4 regions of the Hominibacterium faecale genome follow, and region 1 is predicted to be linked to each of the others. Evidence: predicted binding sites of a transcription regulator. Region 1 holds the regulator's gene; each other region holds the start of a gene.

Region 1 (7,961 bases):
AAACCGTAGTTGGATCCAACGGAATTTTGGTTCCTCCTGCTAAATATGTAACTGGCGTTCGCGATCTTTGTACAAAATACGGCATTATGATGGTCTGCGACGAAGTTATGGCAGGCTGGTACAGAACCGGCACCTGCTTCGCATTCCAGAACTTTGGAATCAAGCCTGACCTGGTAACCTTCGCAAAAGGCGCAACCTGCGGCTATGTTCCTCTGGGCGGCGTAATCGTATCCGAGCCGATCGCTAAATACTTTGACGATCACAAGATGATGTGCGGACTGACTTACAGCGCTCATCCGATGGGCTGTGCTGCTGCTGTAGCTACCATCAACGAATACAAAAACCTAAACATTGCTGAAAATGTAAAAAAACAGGGCAAAGTTTTAGGCGAACTGCTGGAAGATCTGAACAAGAAACACGCTTGCGTGGGCGAAGTTCGTTACATCGGCCTCTTCTCAGCATTTGAGCTGGTAAAAGACAAGGCTACAAAAGAACCGATCGTCGGCTTCAACGATGATCCGGACGGCCTGATGGCAAAAATCGTCGGCATGCTGGTTAAAGAAGGATTCTGGACTTACTCACACGAAAACATGATTATCGTTGCACCTCCGCTCATCATCACTGAAGAAGAGCTGAGAGAAGCAATGGCAATTTTGGATAAGGTATTAGATTCTGTTGACAACATGATTAAATAAGCCTGTTTGATCATGTAAAAGTACTCCTTGAGGGGCTGTCGCATTAAGCGATAGCCCCTTCTAGTATGCAAAAAATAAACAAAAAACAATATTAAAAGCCCGAGAACCATCAGATTCACGGACTTTGTGGTAAAATATTAGTATGCTAAAATCAAATACTCTACAGAAAGATTATACACAATCCGAAACATGTTTTCAATGCAAGATGCCATTTGATATTGGATATATCATTCCTAATAATGATTGCGTGAGACTGCTAAGTCAGTTTGTGGAGGAAAAGGATCTGACGAATCTTTATGAGACATATTCGCGTCTCAAAGAAAATCAAGCGTCTCCACGCACCATGTTGAAACTTGTCCTTTATGCTTATCATCCAGAGAGATGGAACAAGCCTGTCACCGAGACATAAATTACATATATCTGCTGGATGGAAAACCTGTTCCTGACCATGCTACATTTGCACGCTTTCGCAGTATTCATTTTGCAGCATGTGCAGAAGGAATCCTTTCAGAAACAACACAACGGCTGTATCGTTTAGGAGAATTATCCGGGAAAGATATCTTTATTGATGGTACGAAAATTGAAGCCCGTGCAAACAAATATACTTTTGTCTGGAAAAAGGCGGTTACAATCTACAGCACGGCATCGATTCAGAATACATTGTGTGGCTGACTGTAGGTCCTACGCCAAATGACCAGCCAGCCTTAAAACCATTCCTGAAAAGTATGGAAGAGAATCTAAGTTTCACCTACAAAAACATTGTTGCAGATGCAGGATATGAAAGTGAAGAAAACTACAGCTGGATTGAGGAAAACGGCCAGATTGCCTTTATCAAACCTGCCAATTATGAACGGTCCAAAACGAGAGAATATCAGAAGGATATCAGCAGGAAAGAACACATGGATTACTATCCTGCTGAAGACTATTATCTTTGTAAAAACAGGGAAAAGCTTATCGCGGTTGAGATGAAAAACAGAAAAAGCAACGCCGGATACCTTACTCAAACGACAATCTATCGATGCGAAGATTGCACAGATTGTCCTTACAAGTCAAGTTGTACGAAGGCAAATCATTGGAAACTGCCATTGGAGGAACGAACAAAACAGCTGGAAGTCTCCAGAAATTTTGAACGCCAAAGAAGTGAGTATTTGGAAAGAATCGTAAGTGATGAAGGTATTCTTCTGCGAATCAATCGCAGCATTCAAGCGGAAGGCTCCTTTGCAGATATGAAGCAGGATCGTAATTTTAGACGATATTTATGTCGCGGACAAAAGAATGTATATGCAGAAAGTGTGCTTATGGCAATTTCACATAACATAGAAAAACTGCATGATCGAATCCAGAAAGAACGAACTGGATTACACCTGTTCTGTACGGAAAAAGCAGCATAAATTTAAAGGTTGAAAATACCTTTTGTCAGTGTTGCTGTCAGAGCTTTATTTTTGTTGTCTTTTTGAGGCGAAATACGCTAAAGACGAAACAATTTAAGTAGGGATTACGATAATGGAGCTTCGCTCCGGCGGATTTTCATCCGCCTAGTGCGACAGCCCCTCTTTAATTGGCGGGGATTCTGCGCTGGCTCGGCATCATGCTCCCAGTAGGCAAAACACCCTGCACTGTCTCTTTTTTTACACCACATAAGCAAATCAAGAACATCTGTTTACATTTTGTTCTTTTTATGGTATTCTAAGGTTGATGTTATAGACGGGTTTCTCCTTTGACTGACGATTACAATTGGTACGCCGCGGACTGTATCAGAAAACGGTATTTTTTAGTGAATTACGACATTCTGACGGCACGTTGCACCAATGGACGGGCTTCCTTCATGCAAAATTGTCAGTATCTAAAAAGGATAGTTCTTTTATTGATACTCTTTGGGGAAACGCTCATAGAGAAGGACGGATTAATATCAAAATCCAAGGTTTTTGCAAGGAGTTTTGATACTGAGGCCCCTCACCTGGCTTTTATCCAATCGCTCCGGGACTACAAAGTATCAAAATTGACATTTTTTTGATACCAGCAGCGATACTCGAATGGTTTGGATGCATAAGGCTTGATGTTGGCGGTGATGGCCGTCCTACTGCAAAACAGAATACTTTATACAGGATAAAAACAAATCCGGGAGGAATGGATGATATGTTAAAAGAACGGGAACAGAAAATCTTAGATTACATGAAGCAGGAAATCCGGCAGAAAGGATATCCCCCTACTGTGCGGGAAATCTGCAATGCGCTCAATATTAAATCCACTTCAACTGCTCATAAGGATATCGACAATCTTGTAAAAAAAGGCTATATTATCAAGGATCCATCCAAGCCGCGCGCTTTGATGGTAGTCGATCAGGAATTGGAGTCAGTACCGGCAGAACCGATGCCGCCTATTGATAATGCCCAGCGGACCGACGTTACCGACATACCGGTTATCGGACGCATTGCCGCCGGCACGCCCATCCTGGCTGAGCAAAACGTGGAAGAGACCTTTCCCGTTCCATCGCGCTTCCTTGGAAACGGTACCAATTTTATGCTGACGGTTAAGGGAGAAAGCATGATTGAAGCCGGAATTATGGACGGTGACTACATATTGGTTCAGCAGCAGCAAACCGCCAACAACGGCGATATCATCGTCGCTATGGTAGACGGCTTTGAAAGCGAAGCTACGGTAAAGACTTTCTATAAAGAGCAGGATCATATTCGGCTTCAGCCGGAGAACTCATCCATGAGCCCTATCATCGTACAGGATGTGAAAATTTTAGGCAAGGTCAAAGGCGTCTTTCGATATTTTTAAACCAACGCGGGTATTGTACCCGCGTTTTTTTCTGTATAAAAGTGATGGTAATCCCAGCATGGGACAATTCGGCTAATACATCAATTATTCTTTTTACAGGAATCATTGTTCTGCATTTGACAACTGGCCGACCGCCGTATTATGATAGATCCAGTATATAACTGGAAGGGGTAAGATTCATGTTTGTAATACTAAATAAAATCGCAATTATTTTCGCTATGGTAGGAGTCGGTTTCATTGCCAATAAAGCCAGAGCCCTGCCGGATGAATCCAACGGTTATCTGATCTCGCTGCTCATGAATATTACGGCGCCCTGCATGCTCCTCACCTCCATTACCGGCAAGCAATTGACGCCGGATACCCTCAGTTCTACCCTGGAGGTACTGGCCGGCACCATCATCTTCTTCCTTGTGGGGATGGCCGTTTCTTACGGGATCGTCAAGGTGCTGCGCATCTCTTCTGCGGACCAGGGCGTTTATATGAGCATCCTCACCACCGTAAACACTGGCTTCATGGGTTTTCCCATCACAAAAGCGGCGTTCGGCAATGAAGCGCTGTATTTCATGGTGGTCAGCAACATCGTCCTCAACATCTACCTCTATTCGCTGGGGATTTTACAGATCAATATGGGCGAAAAACGTCAGTTCAAAGGGCTGAAAAAGGCCCTCAAACCAATGCTTAACATGTGCTCGCTGGCAGCGGTTTTAGGAATCATTATGCTCTTTTCCGGATTCAAAATCCCTTCTTTTTTCAACGAACTCCTTACGGGCATCGGCGACATCACCATCCCCCTCTCCATGATCGTGGTCGGGGTCCAGCTGGGCAGCAGCAACATCCTGAAAATCATCAAAAACCCCAAGCTGATCGTCATATCCCTCATCAACCTGATCTTATGGCCCGCTCTGACTTTTCTGGCGGTCAACTGGCTGCCCATCCATGAGATGACCAAGCTGATACTGGTCTACGGCGCCGCTTTTCCTACAGCAGTCATTGTAGTGGCCCTGGCGGCCAAAGAGCGGAAGAATTCCCAGCTGGCGGCAGAGGGCGTGGCCATGACCACTCTTTTTTCCATGGCCACATTGCCGTTCATCACCATGCTGCTGAGCACCTATTACGGAATATAAAACAGGTGCTGCCGCACGAAGCTAATTTCTTCATGTAGACAGCACCTATCTATAATCTAAAGGTTTACATTTTTATTTTCCATCGATCCAGAAAGGATTGGTAACCGCATAATTGCCGTTCACATCCATAACCAGTATGGATACCCATGTTTTCTTGCCGGAATCCACAGCAAGCGACAAGTCAACAGCTGCCGTCTTTTTATCACCTGCGATTGTTGCAGCCTGATCGGTCAGTGCTTTATCATACTTAATATGTGTTCCATATGAATCTTTCTGATAGGCTCCGATCAAGGTCTCACTTTCATAATTGTCTTTGCTGTCTCCGGTCATAACGATCACTTCTTTGATGTCTGTCAGCGATTTTGCATCCAGCTTGAGATTAAACTTTTGATCGCTGTTCACCTGATAAATCTCTCCCGGTTTTTGATCCATTTCCAGAATCGGTCCGAAGGAAACATAGGAATGTCCTTCAGCGACAGCCTTTGTAAAGGTCAGTCCTGTATCCACCACGTTCTTGCCTTCCGTGCTTCCAACATCGGCTATGGTCCTGACCTTGCCCGAATTGTAATGCTCCGATTCGCCTCTTGCAAATTCGCCTTGGTTGGTAACGCCTGGAATCAGTACATCGTGGGTATCCGAGCCGCCCAGCAGATAATGCGGTTTTTCAACCGTATCCCCCATATATTTTCCGCCGTCCAGATATGCGTTCCACAGAGCCTGGGCAGAAATCAGCACATCCGCATTTTCCTGATCGCTTGAGCAGGCATTGATTTCGATGTTATCGTAATCGTCCTGATAGCCGCCCGGAACGCCGCCGTCCTTACGGGCCGAATAATAGAGGCCGTAGGAATACCACGGATGGTTGGCTGTAATGGTCGCTCCTTTGTCATGGGTCTGCTTTACAAATTCGGGGAACTTGGAGAACTGATCCATAACATGGTTTTCCCGGTTTTCATCGAGGAAGAAGTTATAGGAGCTATGATCCTGGGGAAGGACATTGAAGTGGGCCCATGAGCAGGAAATCTCTTCCGATGGAACAAAGCCTTTCATTTGGTTTTTATAAGTCTGTGTCACCAGATCATACCCTTTTTTATTGTTTACCGTAAAGTCGTGATCGGTGATAAAGGCAACGTCAAGGCCGGATGCCAGGAAGGATGGTATTGCATCTTCCGGATCGGCGAAACCGTCGTTCTTGTTGGCATGATGGTGCAGATCGGCGCTGAGCCATCCATCCTGCAGAGAATATTTTTTATCCGCCGTCACGGTCGCCTTGGCATTTCCGTCACCTTGCAGAGATACTGTATCCGTGTAAAAATAGTATCCCTGTGGGTAAACCGTCGCTTTGTAGCTGTTTAGATCAGAGACTTCTGCCACGATCTTGCCTTTTTCTTTAGCCTGATATACGGAGTTGCCTGTATATCGAACTTCCGGATACTCATTGAGAATCTCTGCTTTTCCCCAAAGCGGATTGTCATTCTGATCCTTCAATTGAATTTCCAGTTTCTGTTTTTGAGGGCCAGTCTTCAGATCGACCGATCCTGCTGCTTGTACATCGACGAGTTCTCCTTTGCCGTAGCCCTTGCATTCGGCGTAAAGCTGATAACTTCCCTTTGGCAGATCGATCGAGTAATTGCCGTTATTGTCCCCGCGGTAGAAACCATAGACTTTCTTATCTTTATCTTTTACAATCACGACCGCATCGGATACAGCACCGGATCCGCCATTATCTTTTATTTGACCGGCAACGGTCATTGTCTCTTCCGCATTTGCTTTGTTGAGGAAATTGGTCAGCGTCTTGGTATCCGCCTTCTGTGAGGCCATAAAGTATTCCTGATAAACGGTGGTTTCTCCAGGGGCGTAAGCAGCGCTTGCCCGCAGCTCTTTGTATCCCAGTGAACCTCCGAATTTATCGATCTTCACTTTTTGATCTGATTGTACTTTCGGTACCGTATGGCAGGTGGCGTATTCTTGACCGTCTTTGTTGCCGTAGCTCATGATCGTATTCACCGGCTGAAGGGTTTTCATGGCTCCGCCGTCATCGCCCTTATTGGTCATGGCAAAACGGGTCCTGTTGCTCTTCGCCGTATCGACCGCCGCCGCTCCGTTATTGGTCACCGTATCAAACATATATGCGTGATCGGCTCCCGGGGCCAAGCTATAGTAGGTTACGACGTCCAAGCTGCACATCTTGCCGCTTTCATCCGCCAGCTGATTATAGATACGGGATACCTTTACTGCTGGAAGGCCGTCCTTGCTTTCTTTGCAGGCCGTAAAGTCGTAATTAGCCAGATCAAAGGTTACAGTACCGCAGTTTTCCGGCGCCCAGGAGTCCCAGCCGTTCATGAGGAATTCCAGCGACCATATGGTATCTCTGGCCGGCGTTCCATTTTTCATGTAGCCTGCATCCAGTACCGATCCTGCCGGATATCCCCATGGATTTCGCGTTCCTACTGCCAGTACAAATCCCATTTTACCGTTGCTGACGATAATATCATGGTCGCTCAGAGCTTCGCCGTTCTGGAAGTAGGTCTTGGATTTGTCGCTGACCTTGTTTACCTTTCTCCAGTCGCCTACGGTTGCGATGTACAAATCATCCGTCTGCTTATAGTTCAAAAGATCGGCTGTGATTTTATATTGATTAGCGCTGCCAGGATCGGATGTAATCGTCTGGACTTTATCTTCGCCCGGCACTGGTGCTGGCTGCTGTTCTTTTTTGGGGACCGTTACCTTACAGGTTGCTTTATATTTGCTGCTTTCTTTTGAGTAAACCGTTATCGTAGCGGTTCCTGGGTTAACAGCGGTCACAACGCCCTTTGAGGAAACTTTGGCAACTCCCTTATTGCTGGATTTCCATTTTACACCCTTATTATAAACGCCTTCCGGCCCGACTTTCACTTTTAAAGTCTTCGTTTTACCGGAATCTAAAGTTAAGGTCTTCTGGGAAATAGTCAGCTTGGGCTTAATGTTTCTCACTGTAATGGTAATTCTCTTTTTCACCTTTCTGTTTTTCTTTGAAACAGCAGTGATTTTTACTTTGCCTGACTTTTTACCAGTTACCACCCCTTTTTTGGATACGGTGGCAACCCTCCGATTGCTGCTTTTCCACGTTACCGCTTTGCTGGCGCTTTTGGGCGAAACCGATTTAACGGTAATTTTGGCTTTTCCCTTGATGTCTACTTTCTTCGTCGTTGCCTTTAAAACGATTTTTTTCGGAGCCTTGCTCGCTGCGCTGACTGTTGATGTGGTCATCCACACGGAGGTGAACACCATAGCCAGTGCGATGAGAACGGCAAGGCATTTTTGCGTACTTGTTCTCTTTGTACTCATAGCGCTTCCTTTCTCTGCAGTCTTCCGCCGC
Region 2 (7,961 bases), on a different contig from region 1:
CAACCAGCAGAAAACTGTATACGGAAGAAGGGTTGTTTCGAATCTGCTTTAAATGACGCCAATAGAATCCCATAATGCTCATCCAGCATTTGTGAAAGCCTCTGCAGGGACATCATCATGTCCGTATCGTCCGCCTTCTCTTCCACCACAGTTTTAAAATATGCTTTCTCATAAATGTTACAATGCTCACTTTCCAAAAGTTCACTGTGGCGTTCAAATTCCTGCCTTAAAATGCTTAAAATTTGATCATAGGTCTCCTCCCAGGTATCACGTTTTACATCCTTAAAGGTGATGAAAATCACCGGGTATTTCCCCTGATAGTTCCGATATTTTTTACCGCAGGACCAAATCTTTTTGTCTCTGAAATAAACAGAAGTATCTTCATCCGTCTTTTCAAAAGCGGCAAATCCAGCTGAATTTCACTTTTTCTATATGCGCCGGTTTTCACGCGGCTGTCCGCAGGTTTTTTTGCGTCCACGGGAATCCTCCAGCTGCGTCCTTTTTTATGAACCCCCTCTATTCTTCCCTCTGCGCAAAGAACCGTTACTCTGCGTTCCGTTATTCCCCACCGTTTAGCCGCTTCCTTTACAGTCATTGTCTCTGCCATATCTGGCACCCCCAATTTTATAAAGATATTGTACCTTGTTTTCGGAATAAAGCCAATACATTTCACTTTGTTCTTTTGAATGTTCTGCAAAAGGTCACCGATCTTTAACGGAATGTTGCTGCCAACATTCTATTGGGTTTCATACAATCAACATCGCATCTCCATAACTGAAAAACCGATACCGCTCTTTTACCGCAACTTCATAAGCGCTGAGGATTTTCTCTCTGTCGTAGAGAGCGGAAATCAGCATCAGCAGCGTGGATTTTGGCAGGTGGAAATTGGTGATCAGCCCATCCACCAGTTTGAATTCGTAGCCCGGATAGATGAAAATTCCCGTGCTTCCTGCCCCCGCTTTGAGCCGGTACTGACCGTTTTCAAAAACCGCCGCGCTCTCCAAGGTTCTGGTGGAGGTCGTGCCCACGGACAGGATCCGGCCGCCGGCTGCTTTGGTCTCGTTTACCAGCCTGGCGCTTTCCTGGGAAACCTCATATTCTTCAAAATGCATCTCATGCTCTTCGATGGTTTCGCACTTCACCGGACGGAAGGTACCGATTCCCACATGAAGGGTCACATAAGCGATCTTAACGCCCTTTTCTTCAGCCTTTCTCAACAGTTCTTCCGTAAAGTGAAGACCGGCCGTAGGCGCTGCCACCGAACCCTCTTCTTTGCAGTAAACCGTTTGATAGCGTTCCTTATCTTCCTGGTCACTGTCCCGTTCGATATATGGAGGAAGCGGCATTTTTCCCAGTTCTTCCAGACGTTCCATAAAGATTCCCTGATAATGAAACTCTACGATCCTGGTACCGTCTTTTCCATAATCGAGAATTTCCGCCTTAAAGTCGGGAGAAAAAGCCACCGTATCTCCCGGTTTAAGCCGTTTTCCCGGTCTTACCATGGTTTCCCAACGGTCGCCTTCGATCCGCTTGGTTAGAAGGAATTCCACCTTGGCGCCGGTCTCTTCTTTGGTTCCGAAAAGCCGGGCCGGGAGCACCTTGGAATTATTCAGCACCAGACAGTCCCCTGGCAAAAGATACTCCAAAATGTCGTAAAAATGACGATGTTCAATGGTATCGTTCTCTCTGTTGAGAACCATGAGACGGGAGCAGTCCCGTTTATCCGCAGGCTTTTGCGCAATCAGCTCCTGCGGCAGATGATAATCGAATTCGTTTATATGCATGTTCCTATTCCTTTATCTTTAATTCCACCTGCTGGTCATCGCAGGCAATGCCCAAATGCCGGTAAGCTTGCTCCGAAACCACCCTGCCCTTTTGGGTTCTGTGGAGAAAACCGGCTTGTATCAAATAAGGCTCATAGACATCTTCAATGGTAACCCGTTCCTCACCGATGGAAGCGGCGATGGTATCGATGCCGACGGGGCCGCCTTTAAAGCGTTCAATGATCATACGCAGGATTTCCCGATCCAGACTTTCCAGGCCCATAGGATCCACCCCCAGGGCGGTCATGGCCTCCTGGGTAATGGCCAGGTCGATCTTTCCGGTACCCTTGACCTGGGAAAAATCCCGAACCCGCTTTAAAATACGGTTGGCGACCCGAGGCGTTCCCCGGGAACGCTTTGCCATTTCATTGAGGGATTCCTCATCCACCTCCACATTGAGCAGACCCGCTGTACGGCGGATGATCTTTTTCAGTTCTCCAGTGGTATACATTTCAAATTTGCTGCTGACGCCGAACCGGTCCCGCAGCGGTGCCGAGAGGCTTCCGGCCCTGGTGGTGGCACCGATCAGAGTAAAACGGGCAATATCCAAGCGGATGGATCGGGCCGAGGGGCCCTTCCCGATGATGATATCCAGCGCAAAATCCTCCATGGCCGAGTAGAGCACTTCTTCTACAGAGCGGTTGAGCCGGTGGATTTCATCGATAAACAGGACGTCATTTTCATTGAGATTAGTCAGAATCGCCGCCAGATCGCCGGCCCGCTCAATGGCAGGCCCGGAGGTGATCCGAATATCCACCCCCAGCTCATTGGCAATAATCCCGGCCAGAGTCGTCTTTCCCAGGCCCGGAGGTCCGTAAAAAAGAACGTGATCCAGGGGTTCTCTCCTCAGCTTTGCCGCTTCAATAAAGATCTTCAAATTCTCAGTTGCCTTTTTCTGCCCGATGTAATCCTCCAGCGTCTGAGGCCGCAAGGTGAACTCAGAGGCTTCTTCATTTTCGCCTGCGCTTGCCGCAGTTATTCTTTCTTCGTTTTCCATAACTCATCCCTTATCGTTAAAACAGTCTTTTCAGAGCCTGCTTAATGTATTCTTCCACAGTCAAATCCTTTTCTTTCACCGCTGTCAGAGCGTTGACGGCTTCTCCTTTTGTATAACCCAGCGCCACCAGCGCGCTCACTGCTTCCGTCCTGCTGTCCCCGGCGGCTCCGTCTGCGGAAGCGCTGCTTTCCATGCCTTCGGGAAGAGCTGCCTGTTCCAGCTGGCCGAACTTATCTTTCAGCTCCAACACGATCCGCTCAGCCGTCTTTTTGCCGATGCCGTTGGCCCTGGTCAAAGATTTGGCATCCTCCAGCACAATGGCCTGATGGACTTCTGATAGGGGCATGGCTGATAAAATCGCGATGGCCGCTTTCGCCCCTACGCCGCTGACCGTAATCAGCTTGTGAAACGTATCCAGGGCGGCTTTTTCGCCGAAACCGAACAAACGAATATCATCTTCCCTTACGATCATAGCCGTGAAAACAGTGATGGACTCCCCTTCCTTCGCCAGATAAACGCTGGAATTGGCAGGAACGGTTATTTCGTATCCCAGGCCTCCCGCATCGACCACAATGCCGCTCTCTGTTTTTATAGCCAACGTACCTTTTATGTAATGTAGCATTTCCTACCTCCTGCTTTTCATGTTCAAGCTTTTCAGCCGGTTTCTGCTGCCTGCCGAATGTCCGTGGCACACGGCTGCCGCCAGAGCATCTGCCGTATCATCGGGCTTTGGAACTTCTTTTAGATTCAATATGGTTTTGACCATAGTCTGTACTTGCTTTTTCTCTGCGCGGCCATAGCCCACCAGAGCCTGTTTGATCTGGAGCGGAGTGTATTCTGCAATCTCCAGCCCTGAGTTCGCGCAAGCCAGCACGGCCACTCCCCGAGCCTGCCCCACCAGAATCGCTGTTTTGGCATTGGTATTAAAAAATAATTCTTCTACGGAGGCCACCTCCGGTTCATGGCGCATAATGATTTCCATCAAAGAATTATACAAAATCTTCAGCCTGTCCGGCATCTCCATGCCGGCATCCGTAGTCACGGCGCCATAATCGATCACCTTAAAGCGATTGCCGGTCATTTCGACGACGCCATAGCCCAGGATCGCATATCCCGGGTCTATTCCAAGTATTCGCATAGAGCCTCCTCAAAACAGCACGGATTTCAATCCGCACATTCAATTCAGTATAGCACACAAACATACGTTCCGCAATTCTCAATTAAGGTTTTTTTATGTGGTATTTTCCCAAAAGTATGGTATAATTATAAATGTATAAAATTAATTTAAAATGTATATTGAAGGAGAATACAATGCGTTATTCAAGACAAAATAAAATTTTAGAGCTGATCGAAGAATATGAGGTGGAAACACAGGATAAGCTGGCTTCCCTCTTGAAAGAATACGGTTATGACGTGACGCAGGCTACCATATCCAGGGATATCAAAGAGCTTCATTTAATTAAGACCCTCTCCTCCACTGGAAAATATAAATATGCAGCTGCCATGAATATGGAAGGACCGGTTTCCGATCGTTTTGTAAATATATTCAGAGAAACCATTAAATCCGTCGATTCTTCCGGCAATATCGTTGTTGTAAAAACTTTGTCCGGATGCGCCAACGCCGCCGGTGAAGCCATCGATTCACTGGGATTTCCCCATGTGATCGGTTCCGTAGCCGGAGACAACACGCTGATGATCGTCATCGACGATGCGGACAACACACCAAAGTTTTTAAAAGAATTCAATGAAATGCTTGGATAAGAGGTAGCATATGATATCGCATATCAGTATCAGAGATTTTGCCATTATTGAAAACGTGGAAATTGACTTTCACGAAGGACTCAACATCATCACCGGCGAAACGGGAGCCGGTAAGTCAATTGTAATCGAAGCAGTAAGTCTGGCTCTGGGCAGCCGGGCGGATACTGCTTTCGTTCGTTCCGGAAAGGAAAAGGCTATCGTTCAGCTGGCCGGAACCCACAAGGGGGAAGAATACGTCATCACCAGGGAGGTATCGGCCGCAGGAAAGAATCTGTGCAAGATCAACGGCGAGATCGTCACTTTGGGCCATTTGAATCTGCTCTGCAAGAAGCTGGCCGATATCCACGGCCAATACGACCACCAATCCCTGCTCAATCCGGATTATCACATTAAACTGGTGGATATGTACAGAAAAGATACCATCGGACCGGCCAAACAAAAAGTAGCGTCTCTTTATTCCCAATACCGGGATATTTCAAACAAACTAAAGCAGCTTCTCGCCGATGCGGCAGAAAATCAGAGAAAGCGGGACTTCATGGCCTTTGAGCTGGAGGAAATTCACAAGGCCGGTCTGGCGCCAGGTGAAGATGAGGCGCTGGAAGAAGAAATCAGTGTGCTGCAAAACAGTGAAAAAATCTACGAAAATCTTGCCGGAGCCTATGAGCTGGCCAACGGCGAAGAGTTCCCTGCCCTTGGCAGCATGAAAAAGGCGCTGGACATGATCGGAGAGATCGGAGAATATTCCAAGGAACTGACGGACATCCACCAACAGATGTCAGAATCCTACTATATTATGGAAGAACTGTGTTCCCAGATCCGCGAGTGCCGGGACAGGACCGTATTTTCCCCCGAGGATCTGGATCGATGTATTTCCCGTATGGAAACCTTGAATAGCCTCAAGCGAAAGCATAATGCTTCTCTGGAAGAAATCATCGCTTACGGCGAAGAGCTGGAAGAAAAGCTGACGCAGGTGGAAAACATCGACAGCTTGAAAACGGAGCTGACCGAACTGAAGGAAAAATGCGAAGCTGATCTGAAAGCCGCCTGTCAGGAATTGTCCGCCCTGCGGAAAGAAGCCGCTGCCGAGCTGGAAGAAAAGATCCTCGTTGAGCTGGGAGAACTGAATTTTAAAGACGCTCAATTATCCATCGAGTTTCAGGAAAGCACCGAGTTCACAGACAACGGCACAGATGTAGTCGAGTTTATGATCAGCACCAACAAGGGTGAAAAATTAAAGCCCCTTTCCAAGATCGCTTCCGGCGGTGAAATGTCCAGAATCATGCTGGCTTTCAAAAAGATCGTCGGCGATTATGACGAAATCCCCACCATGATCTTCGATGAAATCGATGCAGGCATCAGCGGCATCACTGCCAGCATTGTGGGAAAAAAACTGCAGCAGATCGCAGAAAACCACCAGATTATCTGCATCACCCATTTGCCGCAGATCGCGGCCTATGGCGCTCACAACTATAAGATCGAGAAAGAATCCGATGACAGCAGCACCTATACTACGGTCATCCACTTGCGCCCTGACGAAAAAGTCCAGGAAATCGCCAGGCTTCTGGGCGGAATCAACATTACCGACATCACCCTCCAGTCAGCGAAAGAGCTGATTGAAGCATCCAAATAAACAAAAGAGCTTGCAGTCTCAGATATACTCTGAAAAACCGCAAGCTCTTTTATATCTCATCCTTATTTTTGCAAGTAGGTATCCAGTACAGTAACGTTGCCGTTAATATCGGAGGCACAGACGAGTCCGGCATGTTCGCCTTCCGTCATGCGCTCCACGTTGACAACCTCTTTCGCCCCGCCTAAATCAGTGATTTTCTCTATTTTGTACTCGTTAATGATGGCAGAAGGCAGCAGCGCTTCCACAGACCCATTTTCCATGATGAAAAAAACAGCTCCATACCCGCCGTTTCCATACGGGCAGGCGCATACACGCAGAACGCCCGACTCCACTTCATGGGTCAGACCGTAGACTTCTCCCAATTCCGCAGTGCAATGTAAAATAGCTCTGCCGTCCGACGTGAGTTCCACAGATTCAATCCCGCCAAAGTTGAAAGTTTTAAGCTGATCGGAGTTCATTGGAATCGTATAACCGCGGTTCTTTTTCGCAGACCATGAAAATTCTTCATACGCTTCAGATTTGCCCTCTGTCTGTGCTTGGGCAGCGGATGTCGCAAGAGATGTTTCTGCAGGCTCGCTTTTTCCGCTGTCTTTAAAAAAGGTCTGGTAGATCAGACAGACGCACACGGTCAAAACAAGAACGCCCAGGATGCATATAATTGCAACTTTAAATCCATTCGATTTCTTTTCCATCTCAACAAGTTCCTTTCCTAATTTTTCATTTGGATATGCTCCCCGGAGCACCGCCTTAGTAATAAGCTACAATCTGCTCCACGGTCTGCTCAACAGCCAACCCGTCGGCTTTAACGATAATATCCGCATATTTCTCATACAGCGGTACTCGCCTTTGATAGAGATCCGCTATGGTGTCCCCCTTTTCCATGGCCACCCCTCTTGTTTTTATGTTGTTAAGCCGGTTTAATACGGTTTGAAGCCGTACTTGCAGATAGACGATTCGGCCGTTCATTTTTAGATGCCCGATGGCTTTGGGGTAATAGATAGCACTTCCCCCTGTGGAAATGACCGTGTTTTCAACATTCAGCTCCAGCAAAACAGCTTCTTCTGCTTGTTTGAAGTACTCGATGCCATGTTCATCGATGATTTGCTGCAGCGGCTTCTGCTCCCGTTCCTGGATCAGCAGATCCGTATCTACAAAATTCATGCGCATGGTTTTGGCAAGAACAACCCCCGTAATACTCTTGCCGCAGGCCGGCATACCGACCAATATGATGTTTTCCATTCCAATTCTCCTTTTATAGCTCTTTCAACATGGATTTAACAAGGTTGGCCGATATTTGAGAAGCTTTTTTACAATTCTTTTCAAATTCTGATATTCCGCTTCGGTCCGGTGTATCGGTGATCGTCCGAATCGAAATAAACGGTATCCCATTAACATAACATACATGCGCAATACTAGCTGTTTCCATATCCACGCTCAAAGGTGAATATTTGGCAGCAATGTATTCGCGCTTATTGTTTTCAATAAATTGTTCGCCGGTTATCATTCTTCCTAAAAACACTCGATTGTTTAGGTTGCCTTTGGCAATCACTGTTTTTACGGCTTCAAGCAGCTTTTCATCTGCTTTGAAATAAATAGAATCTTTCCAGGGATGAAATTCGGTCAAAATATCATCTGCTACATCATGATAAGCTGTTTCTGTAGAAATAACAGTATCGAAAATTTCTAGTTTTTCATCTATTCCTCCGGCAGTCCCAGCGTTGATAATCACAGTACACCCATATGTATCGAT
Region 3 (7,961 bases), on a different contig from region 1:
TATAATACTGGTTCTGTTTCCGGTCCTGAGGACGGTTCTTACGGTTATGTCGGGGGAGTGGTTGGTAGTATCGGCGAAGATGGAGTAAAACTTCGAAATTCTTATAATGCCGGAACCTTAAAAAATGGTAAATATATCGGCGGTATACTTGGCAATTACACGGCAGACTATTATAATGATATAGGACGCTCAATCAGCAACAATTATTATCTGAACAACTCGGCAAAGGCTGCTGTCGGAAAAGACAGGGAGGGGAAAGGGAAGAAACGGTACTCAAAGACGATCGTTCCCATGTCCTCCGGAGATATGAGGAGTACCCATATGGCATCCGATTTGGGCAATGCCTATCGTCCTGATACCAGCGGTATGTACGGCATGAACAACGGTTATCCGGTTTTTATATGGCAGGAAAATGAAACCATTGACCGGAACGCAATATTAAAAAAGATGAGGATCGGTTATAAGGATTCCTTCCAGAAGTTCTTTGAAGAAAATCTTTATGGGACTGCTTCTGGTGAATTTATTATAGAGATGTTCAACCCCCATGTTTATATTGAAAATATGTTTTCTGAATTAAAAGATAAAGCGGAAGATATGAAATAGACTAGATATAAAAATATTATGTAAAGTGAGAAATGAAACATGCAGACAAATACTTATCGATTATTATCAAAAGAGTTACAGATTGCCCCTCGCGTTCTGGATCATATTTCAGAGGCCGAGGAAGCGGTAAAAGGCGAATTTGATCATTTGGACGATATTATGGCATATAACCAGTATAAAGTCCTGACCGCATTTCAAAAGAATCGAATCAGTGACACGCATTTTGCCTGGAATACTGGATATGGCTACGATGATGCCGGCAGGGACGCTTTGGAGCGAGTTTATGCTGATATTTTTAAAGCGGAAGCAGCATTGGTTCGGCCGATTATCGTCAATGGGACGCATGCGTTAACCCTAACGCTGACCGGGATATTGCGACCGGGAGATGAGCTGATCTACTGCACCGGAGCCCCATATGATACGTTGGAAGAAGTAATTGGAATCCGGGGCGAGGGCAAGGGTTCTCTGAGGGAGTTTGGAGTCAGCTACAAACAAGTAGAGCTCACGCCGGAAGGAAATATCGATTTGACCGCGCTTAAGAATGCGATTACGGAAAAGACCCGCATGGTAACAGTTCAACGCGCTACCGGATATGGCTGGCGAAAGGCTATTACCATTCCTCAGATTCGTGAATGGGCGGACTTCGTCCACCAGATCAATCCCAATATTGTGTGCATGGTGGATAACTGTTACGGCGAATTTCTGGATACGGAGGAGCCTACTGAAGTTGGCGCTGATGTTCTTGCCGGTTCTCTCATCAAGAATCCGGGAGGCGGCCTGGCTTTGACGGGCGGCTATATTGCCGGAAAAAAAGAACTAATCGATCTGATTTCTTATCGAATGACCTCGCCGGGGATTGGGGGGGAATGCGGCCTCACGTTTGGACAGACCAGGACTATGTTCCAAGGACTGTTTCTTGCACCTAAAACAGTAAACGGTGCGGTTAAGGGTGCGGTTTTGTGCGCAAAGGCATTTGAAATGCTGGAATATGATGTCTGTCCGAAGGCAGGGGATACCCGGAGCGATATCATTGAAGCAGTCAAGCTTGGGAGTCCGGAAGCGGTGGTTGCTTTTTGTGAAGGAATTCAGGCAGCTGCTCCAATTGATGCTTATGTAAAACCGATTCCATGGGATATGCCGGGATATGAGGATCAGGTGGTCATGGCTGCCGGCGCCTTTGTTCAGGGTTCATCCATTGAGCTGAGTGCCGATGCTCCTATCCGCGAGCCTTACATCGTTTATTTTCAGGGGGGACTCACTTATGAGCATTCCAAATTCGGCGTTATCAAGGCCTTGCAGACCTTGTATGAACAAGGCCTGGTTTCATTGGATTAAAACAAATGGGTAAAGGGATTACTAGCTAGAGTTATGAATAAACAAAAAAAAGAACAATTACGAAGAAAAATTAAAGTATTTACAACCATTTTAAAGCTTGCACTGCTGCTGTTCATATTGGTGGGCTTGCCGCTGTATATCTATTTTTATCAGCCGGAAGTGATTGAACGCATGTCCAGTCTGGAAAGTGTAAACGCCTTTTTTAAGCAGTATAAAACCCAGAGCATTTTAGTCTATATTGGCGCGCAAGTGGCGCAGATCGTAGTCTGTATCATACCGGGCCAGTGGCTGCAATTCGCTGCCGGATATATGTACGGATTTTGGCTGGGCTTTCTGTTTTCTCTGATCGGCGCAGCGATTGGTTCGGTGATCACGTATTATCTGGCAAAACTTTTGGGCCGCGATGCGATGCATCTGATTTTCGGTGAGCAAAAGATCAATCAATTCATCCATAAGCTAAACAGCAAGAAAGCGGTTGTGATTGTGTTTCTGATTTTTCTGATACCGGGGGTACCCAAGGACCTATGCAACTATGCGGCCGGTATTTCGGAAATGAAGTTAAAGCCGTTTTTAATCGTTTCTTTGATCGGAAGAAGCCCGGGAATGATGGGCAGCCTTCTTATCGGCAGACAGATTGAAGCGGGGGATTATACAGGAGCGATCGTCATTGCGGTTATTGCAGTTATTCTGTTTATCATTGGTATTGTTATGCGGAAGAAATTGACGATCTGGCTGGATAAAGCTTATGACAAACTCTATAAATAGGAGACCTCTATGAGAAAAAATCTCAATTTTATTTTATACGGAATTGCAATGGCAATCATTTTGATTCCCATTGCAATGACGGAAGCTCTTCACAAACCGATGGGCCAGCCTGCGGAAACATGGCTTCTATCCGGCGGATTGGTCTTATTGATCGCGGGCAAGCTGTTCTCTATAAAAAAGAAGCGGCAGCAGACCGGCGAGTCCATCTTTTTAGATGTGGTCATCGTTCTTTGCCTGGCCGCTATGATTATATGGATGTTTATAAAGATGTAAGATGCGAGCCGTGCCGAGCATCTTTCACTATTCTATACCTTGCGGCAACGCCGCACTCCGATTCTGCTTGCTTTAACCGTTTTCCGATAACCATCGGGTGGAGGGAAACGGTCAAAATTTTTGTTTCTAACATTCTTAACTCCTTGTAAAAATTCCATTCTTTAATTATGCGTTTTTATTTATCACAAACTTGCGAACAAATGTTTACATTTTTCTTGACAAGGAATATATGTTCGTGTATGATAAGAACATCAGGAAGAACAAACGTTCAGAAAGGGTGGGTATATAGAATGCAGATGAAAAGACAAACAAGAAAAAAATATAGAATTAAATCAAGAGTAAGATTTACTGTCTTTATTGTTCTAATGCTTCTTGTAACAGCAACTGCAGTCACAACATTTTTGGGATTTAATAATGCAGATGGTATGACAAAGCCGCAATATATCCAAGTTCAAGTTGAGTCCGGCGACACATTATGGTCGATAGCAGAACAATATATGCCTGCGGATATGGATCGCCGTGAATCCGTACATATAATTAGTAAAACGAACGAAACTTCTGCATCAAAGCTTTATCCGGGACAAACACTGAAGATTCCTGTAAAACGTTAAGTTGTTTGTCTTTTGGATGTTGACAGAGGATACTAAATTATAATAAAAATTGCTTAAAACGGAAATTAGAGCTTCGCTTAGAAGGACAAAAGGAATAGGTATAAGATGATTGTGCCGACACGTAAGATACAAACGCTTGGAGAGCGAAATAAACTAATAAACGATCAAGTATTGGGGCAAGTGAAACAAAGCTGCTAAATGAATCTTTAGAAATTCGCCTACAATTTATTTAGACAAAAGGGGTTATTATAAAAATTATGCATTTTCCTAAACCAATATTATACAACTATTATACAACTTACTTGAAAAAGCTGAACTGCTAATTTGTTCGGCTTTTTCGGTATTTCAGTATACTTTCGTGGAACTTTATAAATTATAACATTTCCGAAAATTATGATTTTAGGAATAGTTACTGAAGCTTGATGTTACCTTCTTTCCTATTATAACCGTACAGTTAATCTGCTGATTTTTGCTTTTCAAATACCAGCGTGATACCGCTCTGGGAAAATAGCAGCTGATTATTTTCCAAATTTACTTGCAGATCAGAGCTATTGTCACTGTCTTTAATAGTATAGACACCATCACCATCATCGCTCCACTTGCTTTTTTTTGCTTCTCCAAAGATTTCAATTGAAACCGTATTGTCCTCGTAGAATATGATTTGAGGAAAGCTGTCAAGATTCATTTGTTTTAAAAAGTCGTCTCTGGTGATTTCCTGATCTGCGACTTTCGCAGAACTCAGTTCCCAGATCCCTGTGATGAGAGCTTTTGAAGCGTCATCAGAATTATTGCATGCTGTTATGGTTATACAAATGAAAGCGGTCAATAATAACAGGACGACTTTGCTTTTGATTTTCTTATTTAACATCTTCTCCCCTACTTCTTCTCATAAGTCAGCGCATAGCCGTTTTGTTCCATTTTCAAAGTCGATCCGTCAAGTTCCACGGATTTGGTCACATCATCGTCCCCTGACTTATAAGTGATGGAATAAGCACCGCCCTCTTCGGCCCAAGTGCCGGTTCCTGAATCGCCGTTCACATCCAGCGTTACTTTGCCGTCGTCTTCAAATGTTAAAACCGGAACTTTATCCACATCAGCGGATTTCATATAATCCTCCGCACCCATTTTGCTGCTGCCCGCCGCAATTTCCGATAACTCCCAGGTGCCGACGATTGCTGTATTTCCGCCCTTCTTCTGATCACCTGCACCGCAGGCCGCAAGTCCAATACATAAAACCATTGCTAGGATCAATGCCGGGATGTTTTTTTTCATCTGATACATAACATTAAACTTCCTTCCATTCTTCATTTCAATATATATGACTCATTTTCTGAAAGCTTTCTTGCGCTCGATATAAGCTTTTGCCTGCTCATAAAGAACTTTTTCGTCAGCCGTCTGCGGCATATAGGGTTTGACTTCTTGCGGACGGCCGGTTTCGTCGATGCATACCATGGTAAAGTAAGCGGACAAGGCAACCTGCGTATTCCCTTCAGACTTTAAATTTTCCGCATCCACCGTCACCAAGACTTCCATAGAGGTCCTGCCCACATATACGATGGAAGCGGTACATACGACCAGATCGCCCACATGAACGGGAAAATGAAAACTCATCTCATCCACTCTAGCGGTCACGCAATCTGACTTGGAATAACGCATGGCCACCGCCGCTGCCGCTGTATCCATGAATTTTACCATTTCACCGCCGTGGACGACACCCAGCGCATTGGCATGGTGAGGCATCATTACCTGGCTCATTACAATTTGATTTTTTACATCCATATTTTGTCAACCTTCCTTCAGCATATGTCTCCAATACAGAGGGTTCCCCTGCTGTACCAGATCGATTCCTTTCCTATGATAACATAAAATGGACGAAAAGGTCAGCCTCTACAGGGCGGTTATTTGGATTTGGCAATCAAGTCCTTTTTCCTCTGCACATGCTTCGCAGCTTCTTCATACAAACGCAATTCGTCTTCCGTCTCCGGGACATAGTCAGCGACGCACTGGGGCCGCCCGTTCTTGCCCATGCACACCATGGTGAAGTAGGCGGACAGGGCTTTCTGAGGCTTACTGTTGGATTCCAGATCTTCCGCTTCCACATTCACCAAAACTTCCATGGAAGTTTTGCCTACATATACGATTGACGCTGTACAGGTCACCAATGCTCCCACAAAGATCGGAAGGTGAAATTCCAGCTCATCCACTCTGGCGGTTACGCAGTTTGCCTTGGCATATTTCATGGCCACTGCCCCGGCGGCCGTATCCATGAATTTCATGATTTCGCCCCCGTGTACGTTCCCGGCCACATTGGCCTGATGGGGAAGCATTACCTGGCTCATTACGATTTGATTTCTTACATCCATATTGTTCATATTCGTTTACCTCCTGGTCTTTCTAAAAAAAGTCAATTTCTTTTTCCCGGACACCTTATAGTGTATCCAGATAACTTTGCAGAATTAATACTGCCGCTTGTTTATCAATCACTTTTTTACGCTTGTTTCTGCGCACATCGCCCTCGATCAGAACCTTTTCAGCTATGACCGTGGTCAATCGTTCATCCTGAAAGACGATCTGAATGTGGCCCATACCGGAACTTTTCATTTTATTTTCCAGCATGGTTTTAAATTCATAGACTTTTTCTGTTTGTATGCTATCGGTACCATCCAGCTTTTTCGGCAGCCCTATAACAACCGTGTCACAGTCATGTTCCTTAATCAGATCCATGACTTTTCCCGCATCTTTTCGAATGCCAACCCTTTCGATGGTCATAATTCCCTGAGCGGTGATCAGCAAAGGGTCGCTTACCGCCACGCCTATGGTCTTGTCGCCCACATCCAACGCAATTTTTTTCATATTGTTTCCTCGCTTAAACAAAAAATAAGCGGACCGAAATGTTGGCCCGCTTCTCTTAACATTTTACTTGTTCAGGTAAGATTTAATCAATTCCTCTACCAGATCGTCACGTTCGATATGCCCGATGATGTTTCGCGCATTGTTGTGGCTGGTAATGTAGGAAGGGTCCCCCGACAGGATATATCCCACCATCTGGTCGATCGCATTATAGCCTCTTTCCTCCAAAGCATCGTATACAATATTTAAAATTTCTTCAATTGTTCGTTGTTCTATCTTATCGAAATTATCGTACATTCTTGTCTGTCTGTCCATGGTATGTACCTCCTTACCGTCTCTACTTTGATACAATTATACACTTTTATACAATGAAGTACAAGAGATTTTGTTTGATTTCACAAAGACTTAACATTGCCGCAGTGCAAGGCCCGATGCTGCGGCAAATGTTATAGAATCTGTGCGACCAAATGCGTTACAGCAGGCTTTCTGCAACTGCAAAGGCATCCTTAATCTTGGAAGGATCCTTTGCCCCCGCCTGAGCCATATCGGCTTTACCGCCGCCGCCGCCGCCTGCAGCCGCAGCAATCTGCTTGATCATTTTTCCTGCGTGATAGCCCTTATCCAAAAGATCATCTGTCAGAGAAACCAGGAAAGTAACTTTTTCGCCGTTTTGTGCAGCAAATACCATTGCTACATTTTTGTGTTCGGCTTTGATATCATCGGAAAGTCCGCGAAGATCCTGTATCGTGTAATCTTTGAAAGCTCTTGCGATTAACGTCACCCCATTGACCTCTTTGGCATCATCGAACATCTTGTCCATTGCATTTCCAATTGCATTCTTTTTGAACTCCTCCAACTCCTTTTTGACTGACTTGATTTCTTCAGTCAAATTTGAGAGCTTTGCCAAAAGTCCGGAAGGATTGGTTTTTAAGACGACTGCTGCTTCGGCGATGGTCTGCTCCGTTTCGTTGATTCTCTCCAAGAGCGCGGCACCTGTAATTGCTTCAATTCGGCGAACACTAGCGGCTACGCCTGATTCGGAAACAATCTTCAATGCGCCGATCTGACCGGTATTGGCAACGTGGGTGCCGCCGCACAGCTCCTTGCTGTAATCACCGATAGATACAACTCTTACCACATCGCCGTACTTCTCGCCGAAAAGTCCTACTGCACCTTCTTTAGCTGCTTCTTTCAGTGCCATTTCCTTAGTTGAAACAGGAATAAAATGGCTGATCTTATCGTTTATGATTTCTTCAACCTTTGTTAATTCTTCCGAAGTCAATGCTTCGAAGTGATTAAAGTCAAAACGGAGTCCGCTGGCTGTAACACTGGATCCTGCCTGTTGTACATGATCGCCCAGCACTTCTTTCAAAGCTTTATGAAGCAGATGGGTAGCGGTATGGTTCCGTGCGGTATTATTCCGATTAGGTGCGGAAACCAAGCAGTTTACCTCGTCGCCTGTTCTCAGCTCACCTTTTAAGCCTTTGATTTTATGAGCGAAAACATTCTGGAATTTGATGACCT
Region 4 (7,961 bases), on a different contig from region 1:
AATTTCTTTTGGAGATATCGGAAAGGCGCTTTGCGTCATTCTGCTGGTCATTCAGATCGGCGGAGCCGGTGGCACCTTCCCCATCGAAGTAACGCCCCAATTCTTCCAGAATCTCTATCCGTTCCTGCCTTTTACCTATGGCATCAATGCAATGCGAGAATGTATCGCTGGTGTGTACGGTATGAATTATTGGCTGGATCTTCTGCGGCTCTTTGCCTTCGTTCCCTTCTCGCTGCTGCTGGGATTGGTCCTGAGGAAGCCGCTTGTAAGGCTGAACCGGTTTTTCAACAAACGGATTGAAGATACCGAGCTGATGTAGAAAGGGGAATTTGTATGAAAAAAAAGCTAGCTCTGATTTTTGTGTTGGTAATCGCCATCGCAGCTATGATGTCTTATATGGATGTGGATCTTAAAGCAGGAGGAATTTCCATACAGCTGTTGATTGTGATTGCTGTTGTCATCCTAATCGTCATATTCTTTGTGACTAATATTTTAGGATATCAAAAGTTCAATCAGCAGATGGGAAAAGCTATGGAAGCCATGAAAGGCGGGGATATCAACCTTTACATGGAGCTTTTGGATGAAATGCTCCAATCAACAAAAGATCCCAACAAAAAAAGGATTCTGACGGTGAATCAAGCTTTGGGGTATGCAAAGCAAAAGCGATTCATTGAGGCGGCCGAGCTGATGGAGCAGATTGACCTTCGCGGGCTTGCCGGTCTGAATTTAACCATTTATTATGTCGATTTTGCTTATTATTGTTTCCGCGGCGGCAAGAGCGAACAGGGCCTTGAAATACTGGAGAAAAACCGGCAGCAGATCGAAAAATTTAAAACCCACCCCAATATCGCTGGGCTGGTATGTGTCGTTGGTGTTTACGAGGCGTGGGCAAGAGGCGAGGATACGGCAGACCTTGTAAAAAGAGCTCGGACAGCATGCAAAGGTACAGATTTTGAAAACGATTATAAAGAACTGACGCAGTTTTTAAAGAAACAGACTGAAAAATAGAAAGAAATCCTTGACACTGCGAAAAATAAATGATAGCTTATAAATGTAAAATATTTACATAAAAGAATTTCTCTTGACCTAATGAAAGGAATGGGGTATTATAAGAGGAAAGAACAAATGTTCACATGGAGGTATGAACGTGGCGATCAACAAAGACGATAAAGATAAAGCCTTACAAGAGGCGCTAAAACAGATACAAAAACAGTTCGGCCAGGGGGCGATCATGAAACTGGGCGATGACAGCGCTCGGATGAATATAGAGGCCATTTCCACCGGCTCTATGAGCCTGGACTTGGCTACCGGAATCGGCGGAATTCCCAAAGGCAGGATCATCGAAGTGTACGGTCCTGAATCATCGGGTAAGACAACTTTGACCTTACATATCATTGCGGAAGCACAGAAGGCGGGAGGCCGAGCCGCTTTTATCGATGCGGAGCACGCTCTGGATCCAGAATACTCCAAAAACTTGGGCGTTAATGTGGATGAATTGCTGGTGTCCCAGCCTGATACAGGAGAACAAGCTTTGGAAATTTGCGAGATGCTGGTTCGCAGCGGAGCCATCGATATTGTAGTAGTGGACTCGGTGGCGGCTCTGGTTCCAAAATCAGAAATCGACGGCAACATGGGGGACAGCCATGTGGGCCTGCAGGCCCGGCTCATGTCCCAGGCTCTGAGAAAGCTGGCCGGTGTTATTAACAAATCGGGAACTGCCGTCGTATTTATCAATCAGTTGCGAGAAAAGGTCGGTGTCATGTTCGGAAATCCGGAAACCACGACTGGAGGCCGTGCTCTTAAATTTTACTCCAGCATGCGTTTTGATGTGCGCAGAATAGAGAGTATAAAGTCGGGAGATACATTTTTGGGGAATCGTACCCGGGTGAAAGTAGTAAAGAACAAAGTGGCACCGCCTTTCAAGCAAGCTGAATTCGATATTATGTATGGCCAGGGAATCTCCAGAGAAGGAGATGTGCTGGACTGCGGCGTAGATGCCAAGATTATTGAGAAAGCCGGTTCCTGGTACAGCTTTAACGGTGACCGTATAGGGCAGGGAAGAGAAAATGTAAAGAACTATCTGGCCGAACATCCGCAAACACTGGAAAAGGTGGAACAGATGCTACGGGATCAGCTGAAAGCTGAAACTGAGGCAAAAGCCGAGGATGTGGAAGCGGCTGAAGCCGATCTACAGGTGGACGAAGATGGTGTTATCATTGAATAATCCATCGGACAGAGACCATTGAATGACAGACAGACGAAGTAACGTCTGTCTGCCGATGTTTTTTGGAAAGCAGGAAAGGGTTATGCGGGAAAACAATCCGACTTACAATCAAATACTCAATGAATCCGCCAAATTATTTGACCAAAAAGGCTACGTGAAAACAACGACCAGGGAAATTGCTGACGCTGTAGGAATTAATCGCGGACATCTTCATTACTATTTTCCAAAGAAGGAGGATATATTGGCCTGTCATTTCGGGTTTTATGTGAAAAAAATCAAATATTTTTTTAATGAATCCAAAGTGCAAACGGATGACTACGCTATCTATTACGGTCTCCTGTTTGCATGTCAGCTTCGAACCTTAGAAACAGAAAACTTTATTCATGATTTGTTGCTTTTAGGACGATACGACCTGGATGCTTATTTTCATTTAATTACTGACTCCCTATGCCAAATGATCCTTGAATTTGCAGGCCATCATGGACAAAAGCCCAACAGAAAGCACTTGCAGGACAGCTGTGAGATTGGTCTGAAGATTGCCATACGCATGCTATATGTTAAATTCACCTACCATATGGAACGAGACTTTGAATCGATTTGGCTGACTTCCATGAAACATGGACTTTACCAACTGGGATTTACAGAAACTGCGATTGAACAGACTTTGCTGGCCCTGCAGAGAGACTATCAAGAACTTTCTATGGAACGTTTTCTAGAAATTGTAGCCAGGCGTGATTACGATGTGCTGGCAGAAGAATTTCGTGATCTTTAAAAAATACCAATTTGTAGATAAGAATCGAATAATTCTGAAAAAGCCTTGACTTTTATTGGAAAAGTGTTATTCTATATGCAAAATTAGTGCACGCCTTAGTGCGCGCCCAATAAAACAAGGAGGAATACATATGAATAAGAAAATGAACATGCAGGACAGCCCGATGCAGCCTGTTACAACCTTCAGTGAAATCTTCAGGTACGGATTCGGAGGAGCTACGCTGAACATCATTTATTTTGTTTATGCCAGCTACGTAATCTTTTTCTGGACGGATTATGCCCTCGTCCCAGCGGCAGCAGCCGGTGTTATTTACTCTTTAGGAAGAGTATTTTGTGCTATCACGGACCCCATCGCAGGGATCATTTCAGACAGAACAAACACTAGATTCGGAAAATATCGGCCGTATTTGATGGTTACGACTCCGGTGGTAGTTATTTTGTTCTTTCTCTTGTTTACGAATTTCGAAATATCGGCCACGGCAAAAGTAGCCCTTTATTCGATAATCTATATTGTTTTTTGCATCAATTACGAGCTTCAGACTGTTACATATGAGGCTCAGGTGCCCAGTATGTCTTCCGATCTTTCCAAGCGCAATTTCGTCGTTATGTCCAGACAGGTTTTGGGCACCGGATTCGGTTATTCGGCGATGGCACTGGTGCCGATCTTTTTAAAAGCTTTCGGCGATGATGAAAAGGGATGGCATATCACGATCGGAATCTTTGCAGCAGCAGCATTTCTATGCATGCTCCTCAGTCTAAGCGGTTCAAAAAAACATGATCTGCCCATGCCCAGGCAGGATAAGAAACAGGAGAAAGGCTATTTGAAGGAAGATTTGAAAAAAGTTCTTACCACTAAACCGCTTCTCCTTTTGATCGCTTCCTTCGGATGCGTGATTCTGGCTTTTGAAGTGATTTCGGCCACCAACATCTATGTTTTTAAATATGCGGTCGGCAATGAAGCCGCCTTTTCGGTTGTGTCCTTTGCCACTTTGCCGGCGGCAATCGCAGGAGCTTTTTTAACACCGTTTTTAGTAGCAAAGTTCGGTAAAAAACAAATCTTCATTCTGGCAGGGATTATGAGCTTGATTAAACCGATGATATTCTTGCTCTTCGACCCGTTTGACAGCATGACCGTACTGATTATCCTCTACATGATTCAACAGTATTTCCAGGTTACGATGATCGTAACCGTATGGACCATGGTAGCCGATTGCGTGGAATATGTGGCATTGACAAAAAATGTATATAGTGCGGGGCTTGTAACTTCCTGCAACACATTTATGTTGAACTTTGGAGGCATTGTGGCCGGATTGGCTGTAGGCGGTCTTTTGACCCTAGCCGGTTATACGGGCGCAGATATGGCTTCTTCAGCCACGATCAACGGCATCATTTGGATCAACGCCGGTATCCCAGGAGCCGCATTTCTGATCGCATGTATTGTTTTAAAATTCTATACGGTCAATAATAGAATTCTCCAAGAGCTGGGAGCCAATATCGGAAAACAGGTTGTCAAATAGATAGAGAGGAGATTGCGATGAAACCGTTAGGAGCTTTGAAAGAACAAACATTTACCTCCATCGAAGAGTTGGCCCAGGAAGCTTATGATCTCAACTACGATCTGGCCGACCATCCGGAAATTTCCGGCAAGGAGTTCCATGCGTGCGAACAGATGTGCAGGATTCTGGAAAATCACGGGATACCGGTGGAACGAAGCTTTGCCGGCATACCTACTGCTTTTTGCGGCCAGGTGCGCATGGATCCGGACTCAAAAGTGAAAATTGGTATTCTCGCCGAATATGATGCTTTGGCTGAAATCGGGCATGGGTGCGGACATTGTGCCAGCGGCAGTTTGAGCCTTCTGGCCGCTCTGGCGCTTCATGCCAACGAGAAGGATCTTTATGGAAATATCCATATCATCGGCACGCCAGACGAGGAGCTGACAGGAAAGAAGATCGATATGGCCCAAGCCGGCATCTTCGATGATTATTCTTTTGTGATTATGATTCATATGGATATGGAAAACCGTGTTAAGATGGAGTTCATGGCGCTGACGGCCTTTTATTATAAATTTAAAGGCAGGCCCGCCCACGCATCGGCAGCACCATGGGAAGGGCGGAACGCGCTCAACGGAGCCATGCTGATGATCCATGCTTTTGACATGATGCGGCAACATATCAAGCCGGATGCCCGCATACACGGGATCATAACCAAGGGAGGAGCTGCACCCAACATTATTCCGGATTATGTGGTGACGGATTACACACTGCGATACCCGGACAGCCGCTATCTTTCCCAGCTGGAAAAAATGGCCCATGACTGTGCCAAAGGTGCGGCTATGGCGACACAAACAGAAGTTGAAATTGATCATTACGCACCGACCCTGGATAGCCTGAAGCCCAACCCAGCCGGAGAACAGATTTTGGAAGAAGTTTATGAAGAGCTGGGAATTGATCTGGCCACAGGAGAAAGTGAAAACAAAGGCTCTTCGGATATTGGCAATGTGAGCTGGAGATGCCCGGCTTTTCATCCTACCTTATCCATAGGTGACACAAGCCTGACGCATCACACGCGCCAATTCGCCGCCAAAATGAAAGAAAAAGAGGTCATAGAACCGGTAATCACAAGGGGCGCTCAGGTCATTTCCCTGATGATTCTGAAGGTTTTGACCCAGCCGGACATCTTAGAATCCATTCAAATCGATTTTAATAAAGAGTAGTTTAGAACAGTGGAAGGCGATGATTTTTCATCGCTTTCATTTCATTTGACAAAGAGATTTTAATCACGTATGATGGAATGTATGAGAAAAGATTGCGATGTTTATAATCGAATATTGGAGGTAGCAAAAGAACTCTTTGAGGAAAAGGGATTCGCCGCGACTACTACCCGTCAGATCGCTGAACTTGCAGGCATCAGCAGGGGACATCTGCGCTATTATTTCGGAAGAAAAGAAGAGCTCTTTTTTTCCTATTTTTCCGAGCTGCGGGACAATCAATGGGACAGAATCATAATAAAATGTGCAGATATGGAAGATGCCCCTATCTTTGCGCTGGTGCTTTTGCGGTGTTATACGGATTTAATCTGCCGATTCACCTCGGCCAAAGACTTGGAGACGCTCCAGAGCTATGAAATTTTGTCAAATTATGAAAACAGAGCAGACGCAATAGTCGATCGGATCTGTACCTTTGCGGAGAAAAAAAGCTTAAAAACAGATAAAGAGCGGATCTTTGCCAGTGTTGAGATTGCCAAGATCATTCTTTATAAATTCGCCTTTGATCGCTTGAACCAGCATCGAGAAGAACTGTCACCGGAAGAAATTTGGAAGTGCTCTGCCAGGCATGGTCTTTTTTCATACGGCATATCGAGCAGTGAGATTGAAACCTTGCTTTCAGCTGCCGCTCATTACATAAAAGAAAAACAAATCGATATGCAGGAGTAAAGACAAATGGAAAAGAAGAAAATTGCTCTTATAACCGGCGCTTCCAGCGGATTGGGCCGGGAATTCGCAAGGCAGATCCAACGGGAACCTATTGATGAAATATGGGCCGTCGCCCGCAGAGAAGACCGCCTCCGCGCCCTTGCGCAAGAAGTTTCCCTTCCGGTGCGCGTACTGCCCCTGGATTTGACCAAACAAGAAAGCCTTGACTTTCTTGCAGAACGCCTCAAGGAGGAAGGACCGGATGTACGGCTGCTGGTCAACGCAGCGGGTTTTGGAAAAATTGGGGATTACAAAGAGGTCTCCATACAAGACAGTATGGATATGATCGATCTCAACTGTCGTGCCGCAGTGGCGGTAACCCAGATTGTGCTGTCTCATATGAGTAGCGGAGGCCGTATTCTGGAAATATCCTCGACTTCAGCCTTTCAACCCTTTCCTTCGTTGAATGTATATGCGGCGACCAAGGCATTTCTCATGCGCTACAGCCGTGCTCTGAGATGGGAGCTCTTTGGTCAGGGCATTTTGGTAACGGCCGTATGCCCATATTGGGTCCGCGACACAGAATTCATTCCAACGGCAAAAGACACAAAAAATGGACAGGCGGTCCGCCATTTTCCGATGGCATCCAAATCCAGAACCGTAGTCAGATGGGCTCTCATAGATAGCAAATTGGGACTGGCTGTTTCCACCCCGGGGCCAGTATGCTTTCTCCATAGAATTGCCGCCAAGTTCATACCCCACTTCATCATGATCGCAGGCTGGGAAGGTCTGCGAAGACTATAAAAGAGAGGACTAAAAAATGATCAACAAAGAAATATTGGAAATTAAAAAACAGTTTACGCCTGAGAATTGTACCATTACCCGCATGTGCGGATGCTACGTGGATGCAGAAAAGGTACGTAAATATGAGGTGAATCGCTCCTTTTTGTCCCTTCCTGAAGAAGAGGCCTTTAAATATTTTGAAATCTTCAAGCAGACGCTTACCGGGACCCTGGGTAAAAAACTGATCAATATGGAATTTCCACTGGCCCAAGAGGAGCCGGGGGGAACCCAGGAATTCCTTTTCCGTCTGAGAAACAGCAAGCTGGAGGATGAATCTCTGGTAGACGAATTTTTCAATAAAATTATCGACCATTATGAGTACGGAGAAAACTATTATATCATCCTGATCCATGCGGTTTATGACGTGCCGGGAAGAGCGGAGGACGGCTTGGAAATGTTTGATGCTTCCGAGAACATATACGAATACATATTGTGCAGCATTTGTCCGGTCAAGCTTTCCAAGGCAGGTCTCAGCTATGACGCTGACCAAAACAGTATCGTGGGACGCAGTCGGGACTGGGTAGTGGATCCTCCGGCCAAGGGATTTTTATTTCCTGCCTTCAATGATCGAACCGGGGACATTCATCAGGCGTTGTACTTCTCCAAAAAGCCGGAAGAGCTGCAGCCCAAATTGATCGAAGAGCTTTTGGGCAGCGAGATTCCCCTGTCCGCAGAAAACCAAAAAGTTACCTTCAACGAAATTCTATC

What was found. The regulator LexA, encoded in region 1, represses DNA repair genes until DNA is damaged. The targets are predictions, from matches to a motif close to AGAACANNTGTTCT.
Region 2: ruvC (crossover junction endodeoxyribonuclease RuvC) is a predicted target of LexA. The motif match lies at 4,016-4,029, and genes of this name have one in related genera.
Region 3: yneA (cell division suppressor protein YneA) is a predicted target of LexA. The motif match lies at 3,234-3,247, and genes of this name have one in related genera.
Region 4: recA (recombinase RecA) is a predicted target of LexA. The motif match lies at 1,119-1,132, and genes of this name have one in related genera.

What each region holds. Positions count from the first base shown of each region.
Region 1 is NZ_JAJAGH010000001.1:288,386-296,346, reverse strand. Features, by position in the region: gene LG211_RS01315 (aminotransferase class III-fold pyridoxal phosphate-dependent enzyme) at 1-695, shown strand, start outside; gene LG211_RS20010 (transposase) at 999-1,367, shown strand; gene LG211_RS20005 (transposase) at 1,295-2,086, shown strand; gene lexA (transcriptional repressor LexA) at 2,832-3,479, shown strand; gene LG211_RS01300 (AEC family transporter) at 3,659-4,603, shown strand; gene LG211_RS01295 (CehA/McbA family metallohydrolase) at 4,676-7,930, opposite strand.
Region 2 is NZ_JAJAGH010000006.1:37,435-45,395, reverse strand. Features, by position in the region: gene LG211_RS08095 (hypothetical protein) at 1-73, opposite strand, end outside; gene LG211_RS08090 (helix-turn-helix domain-containing protein) at 299-607, opposite strand; gene queA (tRNA preQ1(34) S-adenosylmethionine ribosyltransferase-isomerase QueA) at 747-1,784, opposite strand; gene ruvB (Holliday junction branch migration DNA helicase RuvB) at 1,789-2,820, opposite strand; gene ruvA (Holliday junction branch migration protein RuvA) at 2,837-3,442, opposite strand; gene ruvC (crossover junction endodeoxyribonuclease RuvC) at 3,446-3,958, opposite strand; gene LG211_RS08065 (arginine repressor) at 4,132-4,581, shown strand; gene recN (DNA repair protein RecN) at 4,592-6,211, shown strand; gene LG211_RS08055 (hypothetical protein) at 6,274-6,903, opposite strand; gene LG211_RS08050 (shikimate kinase) at 6,959-7,450, opposite strand; gene LG211_RS08045 (5'-methylthioadenosine/adenosylhomocysteine nucleosidase) at 7,464-7,961, opposite strand, start outside.
Region 3 is NZ_JAJAGH010000006.1:240,686-248,646, reverse strand. Features, by position in the region: gene LG211_RS09050 (GLUG motif-containing protein) at 1-603, shown strand, start outside; gene LG211_RS09045 (methionine gamma-lyase family protein) at 643-1,938, shown strand; gene LG211_RS09040 (TVP38/TMEM64 family protein) at 1,972-2,703, shown strand; gene LG211_RS09035 (hypothetical protein) at 2,713-2,976, shown strand; gene yneA (cell division suppressor protein YneA) at 3,267-3,587, shown strand; gene LG211_RS09025 (hypothetical protein) at 4,042-4,455, opposite strand; gene LG211_RS09020 (lipocalin-like domain-containing protein) at 4,464-4,868, opposite strand; gene LG211_RS09015 (acyl-CoA thioesterase) at 4,911-5,366, opposite strand; gene LG211_RS09010 (acyl-CoA thioesterase) at 5,486-5,959, opposite strand; gene ruvX (Holliday junction resolvase RuvX) at 6,015-6,440, opposite strand; gene LG211_RS09000 (IreB family regulatory phosphoprotein) at 6,504-6,734, opposite strand; gene alaS (alanine--tRNA ligase) at 6,910-7,961, opposite strand, start outside.
Region 4 is NZ_JAJAGH010000006.1:187,272-195,232, forward strand. Features, by position in the region: gene LG211_RS08745 (YhgE/Pip family protein) at 1-319, shown strand, start outside; gene LG211_RS08750 (hypothetical protein) at 334-1,008, shown strand; gene recA (recombinase RecA) at 1,142-2,224, shown strand; gene LG211_RS08760 (helix-turn-helix domain-containing protein) at 2,247-2,996, shown strand; gene LG211_RS08765 (MFS transporter) at 3,127-4,512, shown strand; gene LG211_RS08770 (M20 family metallopeptidase) at 4,530-5,711, shown strand; gene LG211_RS08775 (TetR/AcrR family transcriptional regulator) at 5,793-6,431, shown strand; gene LG211_RS08780 (SDR family NAD(P)-dependent oxidoreductase) at 6,438-7,214, shown strand; gene LG211_RS08785 (DUF4317 domain-containing protein) at 7,231-7,961, shown strand, end outside.